Regions from separate parts of the Pseudoalteromonas sp. SD03 genome, predicted to be linked through region 2. Evidence: predicted binding sites of a transcription regulator. Region 2 holds the regulator's gene; the other holds the start of a gene.

Region 1 (8,664 bases), on a different replicon from region 2:
TTCTTGCCAGCCGTGTATTGGGCCATCAATGACTTTAAAGCCATTTAAAGAGCCAATTTCAAAGTGGGGGGCAATGTATTGCACCTCACCCATGGCGGGTAAAATAGCGCCGACTAGTCGTTCACTGGCGTACCATTTCATACCGGTAAAATACGTTAAGTTGGTACCTGCATTTAAATATATCGCATCAATATTATTAGCTTGCATATAAGCTTGCGCTTTGGCCATACGCACTAAATACTCATCGGCCTGAATTGGCGTTACTGAGTGGGTCATATTGCTTAAACTAGCAAGTGCTTGTTCGGGTGTGTGTGTACCAATACCAACTGTGGTCATATATTTCTCCTACAAAATTTTGCATAGTGTGTAGGCTAAACGCGTTCAATTCAAATTAATTGCGATTAGTGAACAAGGGATTAAACAAATGGGGGGAGTTATCAAGTCCCTCATTCCCAAGGACTTGATAACCTTGGGCTATTTTTTCGCGTAGGGTAAACGATTGAGCTTATTCGCCGTGTGGTAGCTATCTAATCCGGTTACTGCAACGGTATCGATGGCTTGTAAGTCTAAAAAGCCATCACTTTGAAGTGCTGATTTATCTACGTACACATCCATTATTTCGCCAATAACCAGCTCAGTGCCATTAACAGCTAAATGCTGGTTCTCAACAAATTTTACTGCGTATTTTAGTCGGCTTTGTGCAACAAAAGGCGCTTTAAAGTCGTTTAAGTACTCTGTTTTTAAACCCGTTGCATTAAACTCAGACTCGTCTTTGGCGTAACGTGCAGAGGTTTGGTGTGCTTGCTGGTATATATCACTGTTTACTTGATTAATGGTATAGATACCTGTTTCTATAATATTTTCGAATGTATGCCTTGGTACGCTGTGCGGGCGCATTATCATGCCTACTAGCGGTGGGTGTGCGCCTAAATGAATAACTGAACTGACAATGGCTAGATTAGTATTACCTTGTAAGTCTTGTGTGCCAATTAAGTTTGCACTTTTAAACCCTGAAAGTGAGTTGATAAAGTGTGTACGGGTATGTTTTTCAAGTGCGGCTATGCGGTCTTTCGAAAAATGCATGTGTTTGTTCCTTACCATTTTATGGTGTTTCCTTGCCAATCTAGGTAGGCAGGTTCGCCGTTGAGTTCTAGCTGTGGGTTTTCGTAAGTAAATTTAAATAATTGCTGAGCAACAAAGTCAGGGGTAAACAGTTTATCTGCGGGCACATTTTTTTGAAATGGCTTAGAGAGCTGTGTATCTGTAGTACCCGGGTGAAATAAAACAAGTTTGGTATTTTTAGCGCGACGAGCAAGTTCAATGGCGGCTGTTTTAAATAACATGTTCAGCGCAGACTTAGATGCGCGATAGGTATACCAGCCACCCAATTTATTGTCGTTAATACTGCCTACACGAGCGCTCAAAGCAGTAATTGTGCAGTGAGTTTTATGATTAAGCAGCGGCACTATACTTTGTAAGCACAGCAGGGGGACAAGTGTATTAGAGTGCAAAAGCTGCATAAAATAATCACTGTTAATTTCTTCGAGCTTTTTTTCCGGCATGTGCTGGTCGTTATGTAATTGACCATTAAATATAATTACCTGAGCAAGCCCAATTTGTTGTGACTTTAACGACTGGGTTAGCTCATTTAGGCTTTGCGCCGAGTAGTCGCTGTGGAAATAGGTTACCTTGTCATCATTATGCTCAATATTCGATGAGCTGACACAAATTATATTAAATTGTGTTGCTTGCTGATTTAAATGATTTACGTAGGATTGTGCAATGGCGCTACTGGCGCCAAATAAAATCACTGTTTTCATTTTTCACCTTTAGATTTGATATTGCATTGACCATTACTACACTGCGCATTGGGCATTAAAAAACGGCTAATGTGGTGACGATATTTTGCAAAAAAAGTGTAAGCATGATCGGCAAAAAAGCGAATTACTGGCAAACGAATTATTTTAAGCCAACGGTATTTCCCAACGGTGCGCCAAGCTTGATAAGTGACGTCTAAGCCGTAAATCATCTGCCCCTTATCAGTTTGGGCGTGCAATAAATCCATGGCATTTTGTTTATCGATTGCAGGAAAACGCTCACTAAAATCATCCGCATTTAAATCTTCTAGTGTAATTTTATGATCAACATCGGCACGTTTTAAATGTTGCATTTCTGCATTGCAAAGGGGGCAATTGCCATCGTAAAAAATGATCATGTTGTCGCTTTGTGTTTATTTTACATATGCTTTTTTACGACAAGGCGATGCAAATGGATCTATTAAATATTCCCGCTTAATGATATTAATAGGTCTCCAAGAAACGAAGGAGAGCTAGAAATGAGTGAACAATATGCCGCCTTGCGAGGTAATGTTAGTCTACTTGGTCAATTATTAGGACAAACTATTAAAGATGCCCAAGGCCAAGAGATTTTAGATAAAGTAGAAGAAATTCGGGCTTTATCAAAATCATCTCGCAGTGGCAATGAAGCCGATCGCCAAGCGTTAATTGATGTACTTCATGCGCTTAGTGATGAGGAGCTTTTACCGGTTGCCCGTTCATTTAATCATTTTTTAAACTTAGCTAATGTTGCAGAGCAGTTTCATACCGTATCACGTTTTAATGATGTTGGTTTTTGCCAACTAAATCCTCTCACTCAAACATTAAAAACGTTAGCAGCAAAGGCCGAACAAGGTCAGCTTAATCATAATCATTTAGCCGACACACTCTCAAAACTCCACATAAACTTAGTACTAACCGCTCACCCAACCGAAGTGACTCGCCGTACTATTATTAATAAACATGTTGAACTAAGCGATTGTTTAGCGTCGCTTGAGCGTACCGATAACCTTGCGCAAGAGCGCGAAGCGATATTAAATCGAATTGCGCAGCTAATTAGCCAAGCCTGGCATACCGACGATATTCGTCGTTCTCGCCCAAGCCCAGTTGATGAAGCTAAATGGGGCTATGCGGTAATTGAAAATAGCTTATGGGATGCCGTGCCACGTTTTTTACGTGAGTTTAGCCAGCATGTTAAACAGCATTTGAGCCTTGAGCTACCAGCTAACTACAGTCCGATAGAATTTACGTCATGGATGGGGGGGGATCGAGATGGTAACCCGTTTGTAACCGCCGAGGTGACAAAGCAAGTACTCGATCATGGCCGTTGGATGGCGCTGGATTTATACCAGCGTGATTTAGAAACTTTGTGTGCTGAACTTTCTATGTCTGATGCCAGCGATGAGCTTATTAAGCTGGCAGGGCAAGAGTTTGAACCTTATCGAGCCGTGCTCAAAGAGCTTAAAAATCAAGTGGCTGAAACAGTGATGTACTTAAGCGCTAAAATTAAAAATAAGCGTACAGAATCACAAGATTTAATTACTGATATTAACCAAATTAAGCACCCAATTGAGGTGTGTTATCGCTCATTGTTAAAATGCAATATGCAAGTGGTTGCTGATGGCTTGCTATTAGATGTGATCCATCGTGTAAATAGCTTTGGTTTGCGTTTGGCAAAACTGGATGTGCGACAGGATTCGTCAAGACACAGCGATGTGTTTTCAGAATTAACTCGTCATTTAGGTATTGGCGATTACAATCAATGGGAAGAGCAAGACAAACAAGCTTTTTTACTGACAGAGCTAAATTCACGTCGTCCGCTTATTCCTAGGCATTGGCAACCAAGTCCAGAAGTGCAAGAGGTGCTCGACACCTTTGATGTTATTGCACAGCAAGATGAAAAAACCTTTGGTTTATACATTATATCTATGGCACGAACCGCCTCTGACATATTAGCAGTGCAGCTATTACTTAAAGAGTCTGGCTGTGGTTTTGAACTGCCCGTGGCGCCTTTATTTGAAACCTTGGACGATTTAAACGATGGCCACAACGTCATCACTACGCTTTTAAATAACGAGTGGTACCGTGGACACATCAAAAACACCCAAAATGTAATGATTGGCTATTCAGACTCAGCCAAAGATGCAGGCATGATGGCTGCTGGTTGGGCACAATATGAGGCAATGGATAAGCTCGTACAACTAGCGGATGAACGCGGTATTGAGCTTATTTTATTCCATGGACGTGGTGGTACGGTTGGACGTGGTGGTGCGCCTGCTGCACAAGCATTGCATTCTCAGCCGCCGGGGTCGTTAAAAGGCGGGCTTAGGGTAACAGAGCAAGGTGAAATGATCCGCTTTAAGTTTGGATTACCCAATGTGGCATTACAAAGCTTAAATATTTATGCAGGTGCGGTACTACAAAGTAATTTATTGCCACCACCAGAGCCTAAATCACAGTGGCGTGAAGTAATGGCATTAATTAGCGATGTGTCGTGTCAGCACTACCGTAATGTGGTGCGCCACGATGAAAACTTTGTGCCTTACTTTAGAATGGCGACACCTGAATTGGAATTGTCAAAATTACCGTTAGGCTCAAGACCTGCAAAACGAAATCCAAATGGAGGGGTTGAGAGCTTACGTGCTATTCCATGGATTTTTGCGTGGAGTCAAAACCGGTTAATGTTACCTGCATGGTTAGGTGCATTAAGCGGACTTAAGGCCGCGCTTGAAAAATATGGAATTGAAACCTTAAGCGAAATGAGTTTGCAATGGCCGTTCTTTAGAGCACGTTTAGAAATGCTAGAAATGGTATTTAGTAAAGCGGATAGCTGGTTGAGTGAGCATTACGATAATGCGCTGGTGGAAGAGATGTATAAGCCTTTAGGTGTTGCCTTGCGAGAGGAACTTGGTGAGGCGATGACGTTAGTGCAATCATTAAGCCCACAAAAAAGCTTATTGGCTGATCAGCCTTGGATCAAAGAGTCTATTGGGCTTAGAAACCCATACACCGACCCGCTTAATGTATTACAAGTTGAGTTATTACGTCGTTCTCGTGGCGATGATAAAGGCAATGAAAATGATATAGACAATGCCTTGATGATCACTATGACCGGTATTGCAGCGGGTATGCGTAATACAGGTTAATCCAAAACTAGATTAGTTTTAGAGGGAACACACGACGTGTTCCCTTTTTTACGTTGAATAGGCTGGTATTTAGTTTGCCAACCTTTTACACTACTTGGCCATTGAACAAATAAAAACTATTATGGCTTCAGCAACTTTTAAAGTGCAACATAATACAGCACTTAGCAATTCACACATTTCTCTAAACGTAGCGCAAACGCAAGCTCTACGCAGTCAATTAAAAACTCAACGCGGTATTTTATATTCAAGCGATATTAAAGCGCTTTGCACCGAGCTTAATGTTAGCGACGATGCATTATTACAAGGCTTAGTGCCTATGGCTTCAGAGTTTTCCGTTGCACCTATTTCCAAATTTCATGTCGGCGCAATTGTAAAAGGGCTCGATTCACAAGGAAACACTACTTTTTACTTTGGCGCTAACGCTGAGTTTGACCATCAAGCACTTAGTTTAGTGGTGCACGGTGAGCAATCTGCAATTAATAATGCCTGGTTAAATGGCGGTAAAAAAATTCTTAAAATAGCGATTAGTGATGTCCCATGTGGGTACTGTCGTCAATTTATGAATGAACTCGCTGATGCGAAAGAGCTTGATATTTTACTGCCAGCACAAAACTTTAAATTGGCAGAGTTATTACCTCATTCATTTGGACCAACCGATTTAGGCAATGAGCACAGCTTATTTAACCCAGCAGAGCAAACTAATTGTTTTGAAAACAAACAACTTGATGAAAAGCTGATGAGCTATGCTTTAGCGGCTTATGTGCCATACAGCCAAAATTACAGTGCAGTAAAAATAAGTACGTTTGAAAACGGTGATTTTTATGGCAGCTATGCAGAAAATGCAGCGTACAGCCCGAGTTTATCGCCATTACAAAGTGCTGTGAGTCAGTTGTTTTTAGCAGGACTGAACTTTGATAAGCAAACAGTTAAATCAGTTACGTTATTAGAAACGGCTGGTCATGAAAACCAATCAGGGGTGGCAAAAGCCGTGTTAGCAAGCTTTACTGGCTTGCCAACACTTGAGGTTATTAGCGCAACATTAGCCAAGTAACACTTTAGCGGCTTCAAGTACCACGGCAACCGATTTTTTCTCAATCTCGCCGTGGTCTACGTTAGGAATTTCTTGACGTGTTCTATTTACTAATACACCTGCAACACAGGCTGCTTGTAGGCCAAGAGCGGCACACATAGTAAATAAAGTAGCCGATTCCATTTCGTAGTTCATCACGCCTAGTTTTTGCCATTCTTCACAGCTACCCTGTAATGACTTAGGAACATAACCAGAATGCGTATCATAACGCTCTTGTCCTGGGTAGAAGGTATCGCTTGAAGCGGTGATACCGATATGAAAATCGATGTTTAGGTTTTCACAGGCTTTTACCATCGCTTGAGTGGCAAAAAAATCAGAAACAGCAGGGTAGCACAGCGGTGCAAAATGCTGACTCGCGCCATCTAAACGAACTGAGGCTTGGCTAATTAAAATATCGCCTTCGTTAATGTGCGGCTGAATCGCGCCTGTTGTGCCAATGCGAAGAAAGCTACGTACGCCAAGTTGAGCCAGTTCTTCAACCGCAATTGACGTTGAAGGGCCGCCGATACCGGTTGAACATACAACCACTGAGTGGCCGTTTAATTGGCCTAAATAAATGTGAAACTCACGCGTTTGAGCAAGGCAGGTTGGATTATCTAAGAACTGTGAAATGCGTGCTGCACGATCTGGATCCCCTGGAACAATAGCCAGTTTTGCACCTTTTAAATCATCAATACACAGTCCTAAGTGAAATACTTTTTCCATAACTAAGCCTTTTTAATAAGAGTTGTTGTCAATTTAACATGATTACGAGAAACCTAAATGAAGTACAGGACGGATGTCCGTATTGATTTATTCATCAACTCTGAATATTCAATCAATGGCTAAAATTACTAACAAAATGAGCCAGTTGACTTGTTTGCTCAGACACTATATTCATACCTCAGAGCAAACCAGTAGCTAGCTAAAAGAGTTGTTAGCTAAATTTTAAATTGTTTATATTCATAAGGTTAGTTAGTAGGTTTTGTATTGTTTTGCCGCTGACCTAACCTCGCAAAACACAACGTTCAGTGATTTTTATAACCACAGACAATTAATTTTTAATTTATTCAGCGTTCGTCGTTTTGCATAACTACTCAATAATAGACAAGATATTCAGATTGAAAAAGGGTTTACAATGAGCACACAATTTCAAGCATTTAAAAATAAAGTTGAACACTGTTTATGTGCACCTGGCGACGGTGTATTCACGGTTAATACGGCAAAAGAACGCAAAGCAGCACTCAGAAATAAATTATATGGTCAAACTGAAAATGTCGATGCTTTATGGCGTGACTCGCTAAATGAATTACCTAACTCACCCCACAAAGCGGTTATGCTGGGGATTAGCTCTGATTGTGGTGGTGGTATTTTACGCGGTGCAAACTGGGGGCCTTTATTTTTACGTTCAGCTTTAATTGACCAGCAAACACAGTGTCGTTCATTTGACTTAGGTGATGTGCGCGTAATACCGCATTTATTACACGATAAATACTTAAACGAGGCAACAATTACCAATTGCCAAAAAGCGCTTTATGGCAATGACAATAACGATCATTTCGTAAGTCCACTGTCTATTACCGAAGATGTATGTGACAGCTTTTATGCAACATTCCAAGATAAAGGCATTTTTGGCATTGGTGGCGATCATTCTATTAGTTACCCGCTGACAAAAGCGTACTTAAAAGCAAAGCGTAGCCAAGGTAAGCGTACGGCTATTATTCATTTCGACGCCCACACCGATTTATTGGTTGAGCGTTTAGGCATCGATTTATGTTTTGGCTCTTGGTGTACCCATATTTTAGAATTTTTACCCGCGCCACATCATTTAATTCAATTTGGTATTCGCTCAAGTGGTAAGCCTAAATCACATTGGGAAAGTACCTTTGGCGTTAAACAGCACTGGGCTGCTGAAATTATTGAGCGTGGCGCAGCCGCTGTTGCTGCCGATACAATCGCGCAACTAAAGGCTGACAAGGTTGATGAAGTGTATGTAAGCTTTGATATTGACGCACTAGATGCTCAATTTGCCTCAGCAACAGGTACACCTGAAGAAAATGGATTAACACCACAGCATGCGCTTGATATTTTGTCAGCCATTGCCGATGAGTTTCCAATAACCGGTGCAGATATGATGGAAATCGCGCCGTTTACCGACAGCTCATTAGTGGGTCAATCAAGCTCAGAGACGACGCTTAGAGAAGGCGCTAAAATTTCAGCATTCTTAATTGCAGCAATGAATCGTTAATCCTAAAGGTCAAAATTGGCTATTTGTAAATAATCCGCTATATTAAATTTGCTTTTATCAAAAAAGTAACATCTTAAATTTTATATAGTGGGTTATTGTGACTAAGTGGTATTGTGTATTATTGTTCATTGTAAGTCATCATTGTGCGGCTAAACTTACTGTTGTAACAGAGAACTTCGCGCCTGCGCAGTATCTGGACGCGAATAACAATTTAGTAGGTGATGCTGCCGATAAAGTCCGATTAGTGCTTGATAGCGTAGGTATTGATTATTCAATTTCTGTAAACGATTGGAGTATGGCTTACAATATTGCACTGAGAGATCCCCAAACCTGTATATTTTCTATTTCTCGTTCGCCTGAGCGGGA
Region 2 (8,664 bases):
GTTTTTCCTACTATTAGAATCTTTACAAGGCGACTCAGAGGTATTTACCCACCTGTGGAATACCGTACTGTGGGACTATATAAGCAATACCGTATTACTGGTTTTAGGTGTAGGGTTACTTAGCTGCTTTATTGCGTTACCACTGGGTTGGCTCACCGCTTATTGTCGCTTTCCAGGTAAAAAACAATTTGAATGGGCACTGATGCTGCCTCTTGCCATGCCTACTTATATTATTGCTTATGTGTACACCGATTTACTCGATTATGCGGGGCCGGTACAAATAACTCTAAGAGAGTGGTTTGGTTGGCAGTCGCCAAGTGATTACTGGTTTTTTGATATACGCACCTTACCAGGGGCTATTGTTATGATTGCGCTGGTACTCTACCCGTATTTATATTTAATTTTTAAAACTGCACTGCGAGAACAATCTTTTAAGTTAGTCCAAGCCAGTCAGTTAATGGGGCTAAATGCATGGAAAAGCTTTTTTAAAGTCAGCCTTGTATTATCCCGTGGTGCCATTGTAGCGGCACTTGCTTTGATCAGCATGGAAACCATGGCTGATTTTGCCACCGTAAGCTATTTTGCTGTCAGTACATTAACCACTGCCGTATACGATACCTGGTTTGGCTATTATTCATTAACTGCAGCAGCAAAAATTTCAGGGGTGATGTTGTTATTGCTGTTCTTAGCATTGATCACCGAGCGTTTTAGCCGTCGTAACCAAGCGGTATTTGAGCGTCAATCGAGCGTGAACAGCGAGGCGCTTTATATCCTCAAAGGCAAGTCTGCGTGGCTAGCAACGGGGTTTTGTAGCTTTATTTTAATTATTTCGTTTATTATTCCGATGGTTGTATTGCTCAAATATGCAGTTATGTATTTTGATCAAGCGTGGAATAGTGAGTTTTTTAGCTATGCATGGCAAAGTTTAAAAGTGGCGGCTGTAGTCAGTGTGGTGACTATTATACTGAGTGTTTTAGTGGTGTTTTATCAGCGCATTGCTAAACAAACAAATCCATTAATACCCGGGCGTTTGGCCAGTACGGGCTATGCGTTACCCGGCACAGTATTAGCGATAGCGGTATTGTTGCCACTCACCCTATTAGAAAATACTATCAACCGCACTTTAGTTCCTTATGATTTAGATATTGGTTTATTACTTACTGGCAGCTTACTCACTATTATTTTTGCTTATATAGTGCGGTTTTACGCCGTTGCACACGGAGCTATTGAGTCGAGCTTTTCACGCATTAGTCCCTCCCTTGATATGGCAAGCCAGTCAATGGGAAAAAGCCAAGGGCGCACATTACGCTTAGTGCACTTACCTTTATTACGCCGAGGCTTATTAACCGCCGGTTTATTGGTCTTTATCGAGTGTATGAAAGAGCTACCCGCAGCTTTGTTGTTAAGGCCTTTTGATTTTGAAAGCTTAGCAACTCATGTGTTTCAGTATGTAAGCGATGAACAATTAGAGCTGGCCTCTATATCGGCTTTGTTTATTGTGGTGGTGGGGTTTATTCCGTTATATTTTATTAACCGTTCAATGGAGCAACGTAGCTAAATGAGTAGTTTGATTTTACAAGGCGTGAGCTATGCATATAACGGGACTAAGGTGATAGATAATTTAGATTTAACCTTAGGTAAAGACGAAATAGTGTGTTTGCTCGGAGCCAGTGGCTGCGGTAAAACCACCACACTAAAAGCCATTGCAGGATTAATTGAAGCCAAACAAGGGCAGGTATTTATTGATGGTAAGCTAGTCAGTGATGCTAATACGTTTGTTTCACCTGAGCACCGTAATATTGGCATGATGTTTCAAGACTATGCGTTATTTCCGCATTTAACGGTGGCTAATAATATTGCGTTTGGGCTAAGCGGCATGAGCAAAGCAGATAAACACGCACGCGTAAGTGAAATGCTAAAGCTGGTACACTTGGTAGGCTGCGCCGATAGATTCCCTCATCAACTCTCTGGTGGGCAACAGCAGCGAGTAGCGATTGCACGCGCATTAGCATATAAACCTAGCTTACTGTTACTTGACGAGCCATTTTCTAATATTGATACCCAAGTACGATTTGAGTTAATTGCCGACATTAGGCGCATTATTAAGGCGCAGCAAGTATCGGCTGTGTTTGTTACTCACTCAAAAGAAGAGGCGTTTGCTTTTTCAGATACACTTGCGGTTATGCACCAAGGCAAAATTGCGCAGCAAGGTACGCCAGAACAGCTTTTTGCTAAACCACGTTCAAAGGAGGTTGCAGAGTTTCTGGGTCAGGGCATATACTTAAGCGCAACCGTATTAACCGCCACTGAATATCAAACGCAGTTTGGGGTGGTTGAATCAATACAGCCACAGCAGTATGGCGTGGCCGATAAGGGCGTTATTTATGTGCGTCCGCATCAACTTGAACTTGCTAGTAATAACGATACTCAACAGCAATCTGAGCGGGTTAGTATATTAAGTAGTCGCTTTATTGGCTCTGCTTATGTATACACTGTGGTTATTGCTGAGCAAGAAATAGAAGTTGCAGCCCAGTATGGCCAGTCATTTGAAATTAATGAACAGGTTATAATAAAAATAAAACCGCACACGGTGAATTTTTTTGAATCGTAATTAATCGCTGTGTTTTGCTCTAAAAAGTAAGGAATAACAATGGCGCAAGCGCAATCAGGGATTTGTGCTGAAGCAAACTTACACGGTTTGCACTTATTTTTTAATGTACTTGATGGTCACGACGAATCACTTCGCGCTAAGCTTAAAAAAGTGAGCGATATTGAAGATGAGTTTAGTGATCAGTTCTCTGAATCTATGCTTTCTTGTATGGTCGCCATTGGCGCGCAATATTGGCCACACATTCTGCCCGATTATATGCCAAGTGAGCTGCAAAGCTTTCCTAATATCACCCATAGCGATTTTGTGATGAGTGCAAGGCCATGCGATTTATTTGTACAAATCCGCTCAGACAGAGAAGATGTAAACCACCTGTTTGCATTGCAAATATTAAAACTTTTCAACCCTGATGTTGAGCTGGTGGAGCAAATTCGTAATTTTCGTTTTCTAGATGGCCGTGATTTTAATGGTTTTATTTATGCGGGCGATACTCCGCATGGTCGTCAAAAACGGGTAACGGCCCTCGTTAATAAGCCTGATAGCTTTGAAGATCAAGGCAGCTATATTCATGTTCAGCGCTATAAGCATGACTTAACGTTATGGCAGCACTTGTCGTTGCAAGAACAAGAACAAATAATGGGGCGTACTCGTCTCGACAATACCCTAATAAGCCCCGCACTTGAAAGCAGCCATGCAACCCGAAGTGAATTAAAAGATGAACAGGGGCAAGCATTATTACTAAATCAAAGTATGCCTTATGGCGACGTGTATGAGCAGGGGATGTTAATGATTACGTGCTCGGCTAAAGGGGATGCGTTCGAGAAAGTACTCAATAGCCGATTAGGGCAGGGGGAGTATTACGACCATTGGCTTGATTTTACTCAAGCAGATATGGGCTCTGCGTTTTTTGCACCCTCAGTGCGATTTCTAAAGCAGCTATAAAACAAGCCAGTAACGGCTACGTATTAGTATAGCCGTAACAGTGATAACCAAACGAGTTTAAACCGTATCAAACAAAATACGCACACGCTCTAATGTGAGGTCTATTTCTGATACTTTCGCTGGCGCAATAAAAATAGTGTCATCGCCGGCAATTGTTCCTAATACGCCATCTGCTTTACCTAATGAGTCAAGTAAACGGGCAATTAGCTGAGCAGCCCCAGGACTGGTGCGAATAATAATCATCATTTCGTTATGCATAATGTCAATAACTAACTGGCGTAACGGGCTTTTAGCGGTTGGTACACCCATTTCGGCAGGTAAACAGTACACCATTTCTTGTTTTGCATTGCGGGTGCGTACCGCGCCAAACTTACTTAACATCCGCGACACTTTACTTTGGCTAATATTATCAAAGCCTTGTTCTTTTAATGCGTCAACTATTTCGCCTTGTGAGCCAAAATTCTCTTCTTTTAAAAGTGCTTTAAAGGCTTTTACCAATGCTTCTTGTTTGTCTTGTGGTTGCATAGTGTCTAATTAGTTATGTTGTCGATACTGCAAATTCTACACAAAAATGCATATTTATGCAGCAGTTGTTTAGGTTTTGCTGCGTTTAAACAGCAAAGTTTACAACTATGGTCGAAAATATAGCTAAAATAGGCAGGATAAATTTGTTTTTAGTCGCTAATTTCTTTATCTTATAAACCACAAATATTTCCTTCCTCAAATCACGGAGAATTCCAATGAAAGTTGCTGTATTAGGTGCTGCAGGTGGTATCGGTCAAGCGTTGTCTTTATTATTAAAAACAGGCTTACCAGCTGGTTCAGAATTATCACTATATGATGTTGCGCCAGTAGTTCCTGGTGTTGCTGTTGACCTTTCTCATATCCCAACAGATGTAAAAGTTGAAGGTTTTGGTGCAGATGCACTAGATAAAGCATTAACAGGTTGTGATATTGTTTTAATCCCAGCGGGTATGCCACGTAAGCCAGGTATGGATCGTGCTGATTTATTTAATGTTAACGCTGGTATCATTAAAACATTAGCAGAAGGCATTGTTGCTAACTGTCCTAAAGCGCTTGTAGGTATTATCACTAATCCAGTTAATGGAACTGTACCTATTGTTGCTGAAGTATTCAAAAAAGCAGGTACTTACGATGCTAAGCGTGTATTTGGTATTACAACTTTAGATGTGATCCGTTCTGAAGCGTTTATTGCTGAACTTAAAGGCTTAGACGTAGCAAGTGTTAAAGTACCAGTGATTGGTGGCCACTCAGGCACAACCATTCTACCGTTACTTTCTCAAGTTGAAGGTGTTACTTTCACTGATGAAGAAGTAGCTACACTAACTCCTCGTATCCAAAACGCAGGTACTGAAGTAGTTAATGCTAAAGCGGGCGGTGGTTCTGCAACATTATCTATGGGTGCTGCTGCAGCACGTTTTTGTATGTCTTTAGTTAAAGGCTTACAAGGTGAAGACGTTGTAGATTATGCATTCGTTGCTGTTGAAAATGGCGATGCAGAGTACTTTGCACACCCGGTACGTTTAGGCAAAAATGGCGTAGAAGAAATTCTTTCTTACGGCACTCTAAGCGCATTTGAAGAGCAAGCTAAAAATGACATGCTTGAAACGCTGAAAAAAGATATCAAAGAAGGTGTTGATTTTATGGCGTAATAGCCAAAATTAACCCATAAAAAAAGCCTGCATTTGCAGGCTTTTTTATTGCTCGGAATTATCTACACAGTATTACTTAGTGGTCGCGGTCAACCGCTATTCTAGCTAAGCTAATTAGTGCTTGCTTGTAACTCGACTCAGCTAAGCAATCTAAACAGGCAATTGCTTTATTAGCTTCTTGCTCGGCTTTTTTCATTGTGAACTCAAGGGCATTGGTATGTTTGAGCGCAGCCAGTATCTCGTCAAGGTGCTCCATACCATTACAGTGCTCAATAGCGTCTCTTATTAACTGTGTTTGATGCTCACTACCGTGTTGCATTGCATATATAAGAGGTAACGTCGGCTTACCTTCAGCTAAATCGTCGCCAATGTTTTTACCAAGTTGGTCGGCATTAGCGTTGTAATCTAAAACATCATCCACTAACTGAAAAGCAGTACCTAAATGCATGCCATACAAATTAAGTGCTTCTAGTACACTATCGTCTTGATCAGTAATAATGGCCGCAAGACCCGTCGCTGCTTCAAATAGCTTGGCGGTTTTAGAATAAATAACCTGCATATAACTGGCTTCAGTGGTATCAGGGTCGTTGCAGTTCATTAATTGCAGCACTTCACCTTCAGCAATAATGTTGGTTGCATCAGCCAGTACTTGCATTATTTGCATTTTACCAAGACCCACCATTAGCTGAAACGAGCGGGTGTAAATAAAATCACCCACCAGTACGCTAGCAGCATTACCAAACTCAGCATTTGCTGTAGGTGTGCCACGGCGCAAATTAGATTCATCTACAACATCATCATGTAAAAGCGTTGCGGTATGAATAAATTCAATGATAGTTGCTAGCGTAATGTGATCTTTGCCTTGGTAACCTAGCGCTTTAGCCGCCAAAATAGCCAACATAGGGCGAACACGTTTGCCACCGCTGTTAACAATATACAAACCAAGTTGATTAACTAACGCCACATCTGAGCGCATTTGCGCATGTATTAGTTGATTGACGTCATTCATATCGCTTTCGATTAACGCCTGGATAGCTTTTATATCCATTGATCTCCGAGCCAATTTTAATGTGTGAACGGCGCAGATTGTACAACAAAAAATGCATTAGCTCGATATTTTGTGATGATTCCTTAAAAAAACACCCTTAAGTAGGTTAAATGACCTATTAACCTTGTGAATAATTGATTAAACACCCTGGTTTAATTTTGAATCACCCTTGGCGGTTAATTGAACTACATAGACTCGCTTTGCTATTGCTAATTTATTTTCTGTAACCGTTAAAAAGCGCTTGGCAAAGGGGGATTTTAATATAAAATAGGGGAAATATTGAATTGCTCTCAATGCAGCTACTTTTTATTCATTTAATTACAAAAAGAGGCTTGCTAGTTTTTACGCATTAGCGTAAACTTCGCGCCCTATTGAAGAATATTTTAGTTGCGTCGATTTGAGGGCGCACAGACGGAGTTAATTATGTACGCGGTTTTCCAAAGTGGTGGTAAACAGCACCGTGTGACTGAAGGTCAAACAATTCGTCTTGAGAAATTAGACGTTGAAACTGGTGCAGCAGTTGAATTTGATTCAGTACTTTTAGTTGCTGATGGTGAGAAGATCGAGATTGGTGTACCGTTCGTAAACGGTGGTAAAGTAACAGCTGAGGTTGTTTCACACGGTCGCGGTGAGAAGATTAAGGTTGTTAAATTTAGACGCCGTAAGCATTCTCGTAAGCAAATGGGCCATCGTCAATGGTTCACAGAAGTTAAAATCACTGGCATTAGCGCTTAATTAGAGGTACTTAGAAATGGCACATAAAAAAGCAGCTGGTAGTACTCGTAACGGTCGCGATTCAGAAAGCAAACGCCTAGGTGTTAAGCGTTTTGGTGGCGAATCAGTTCTAGCGGGTAGCATCATTGTTCGTCAGCGTGGAACTCGTTTCCACCCAGGCGCAAACGTAGGTATCGGTAAAGACCACACTATCTTCGCAAAAGCAGATGGTAAAGTTCAGTTTGAACAAAAAGGTCCTTTAAACCGTAAATACGTAACTATCGTAGCTGAGTAATCAGTAAGGTAGTTAAAAAACCCCGCCTTTGCGGGGTTTTTTGTTTTAAGCATGTTTAAATATATACCCAAGTGTTTTTATGCTCAGTGTGCTCTATAGGCCACTTAGGTATATAATAGAGTTATTAACAAGCCAATCCCTAAAGTGAGTAATCATGAAGTTTGTAGATGAAGTAGAAATTCGCGCAGAAGCTGGTGACGGTGGCAGCGGCATCGTGTCTTTTCGTCGTGAGAAATATGTTCCAGATGGTGGACCTGATGGCGGTGACGGTGGAGACGGTGGTAGTGTTTATCTACAAGCTGATGAAAACTTAAATACCCTTATTGACTATCAATTTGAGCGTTTTCACAGAGCAGAACGCGGTACAAACGGTCAAAGCCGTAATTGTACGGGTAAGAAAGGTGAAGACCTGATCGTTAAAGTGCCTGTTGGTACACGTATTATTGATGTTGATACACAGGAATCATTAGGGGATTTAACCCAAGATGGTCAACGAATTGTGGTTGCAAAAGGCGGTTTCCATGGCTTGGGGAATGCGCGTTTTAAATCAAGTACTAATCGTGCTCCACGTCAAAAAACACTTGGCACACCGGGTGAAGTACGTAACCTTAAGTTAGAGCTAATGCTACTGGCTGATGTCGGCTTACTAGGCTTACCAAATGCAGGTAAATCAACCTTTATCCGCAGTGTGTCAGCTGCAAAACCTAAAGTAGCTGATTATCCATTTACTACGCTGATTCCTAACTTAGGGGTTGTTCGTCCTGAAGCAAACAAATCATTTGTAATTGCTGATATTCCAGGTTTGATTGAAGGCGCGTCAGAGGGTGCGGGATTAGGTATTCGCTTCTTAAAGCATTTAGAGCGTTGTCGTGTGCTTTTACATATTATAGATGTAATGCCAGTTGATGGCTCTAACCCTGTTGATAATGCATTTGCAATCATCAACGAGCTACACCAGTACAGCCCTAAGCTTGCTGAAAAGCCACGCTGGTTAGTATTTAATAAAATTGATTTATTGCCTGAAGATGAAGCCAAAGCCTTATGTGAGCAAATTGCAGAAGAGTTGGGTGAGTCTGAAAATATTTACAGTATTGCTGCAATTAATAAATTAAATACGCAGCCATTAATTCACGACATCATGACGCTACTTGATAACATGCCTAAAGAGAAGTTTGTTGAAGTGGCAGACGAAGAGGTTGAATTTAAGTGGGATACCTACCATCAAAAAGCCACTAAAGGCGATGATGATGACTGGGATGATTGGGATGAAGATGATTACGACGTAGAAGTTGTCTACGAGCGTTAATAATTGTTTATATTTAAAAGGAGCTAACGCTCCTTTTTCTTTGATTAATAATAAAGTATTGGGTATTTAGTGTGATAA

What was found. Region 2 encodes ArgR, which controls arginine synthesis, uptake and breakdown. Its sites were predicted from a motif close to ANTGAATANNTATTCANT; they were not measured.
Region 1: ABZP26_RS17250 (arginase family protein) is a predicted target of ArgR. The motif match lies at 7,135-7,152, and genes of this name have one in related genera.

Annotation. Positions count from the first base shown of each region.
Region 1 is NZ_CP162515.1:181,366-190,029, reverse strand. It holds gene ABZP26_RS17285 (M24 family metallopeptidase) at 1-336, opposite strand, end outside; gene ABZP26_RS17280 (flavin reductase family protein) at 475-1,083, opposite strand; gene ABZP26_RS17275 (SDR family NAD(P)-dependent oxidoreductase) at 1,095-1,820, opposite strand; gene ABZP26_RS17270 (thiol-disulfide oxidoreductase DCC family protein) at 1,817-2,215, opposite strand; gene ppc (phosphoenolpyruvate carboxylase) at 2,336-4,981, shown strand; gene cdd (cytidine deaminase) at 5,103-6,032, shown strand; gene udp (uridine phosphorylase) at 6,021-6,776, opposite strand; gene ABZP26_RS17250 (arginase family protein) at 7,189-8,298, shown strand; gene ABZP26_RS17245 (ABC transporter substrate-binding protein) at 8,396-8,664, shown strand, end outside.
Region 2 is NZ_CP162514.1:3,021,646-3,030,309, reverse strand. It holds gene ABZP26_RS14155 (ABC transporter permease) at 1-1,558, shown strand, start outside; gene ABZP26_RS14150 (ABC transporter ATP-binding protein) at 1,559-2,611, shown strand; gene ABZP26_RS14145 (Dyp-type peroxidase) at 2,651-3,550, shown strand; gene argR (transcriptional regulator ArgR) at 3,608-4,075, opposite strand; gene mdh (malate dehydrogenase) at 4,291-5,223, shown strand; gene ispB (octaprenyl diphosphate synthase) at 5,300-6,271, opposite strand; gene rplU (50S ribosomal protein L21) at 6,695-7,006, shown strand; gene rpmA (50S ribosomal protein L27) at 7,023-7,280, shown strand; gene cgtA (Obg family GTPase CgtA) at 7,435-8,586, shown strand; gene folA (type 3 dihydrofolate reductase) at 8,658-8,664, shown strand, end outside.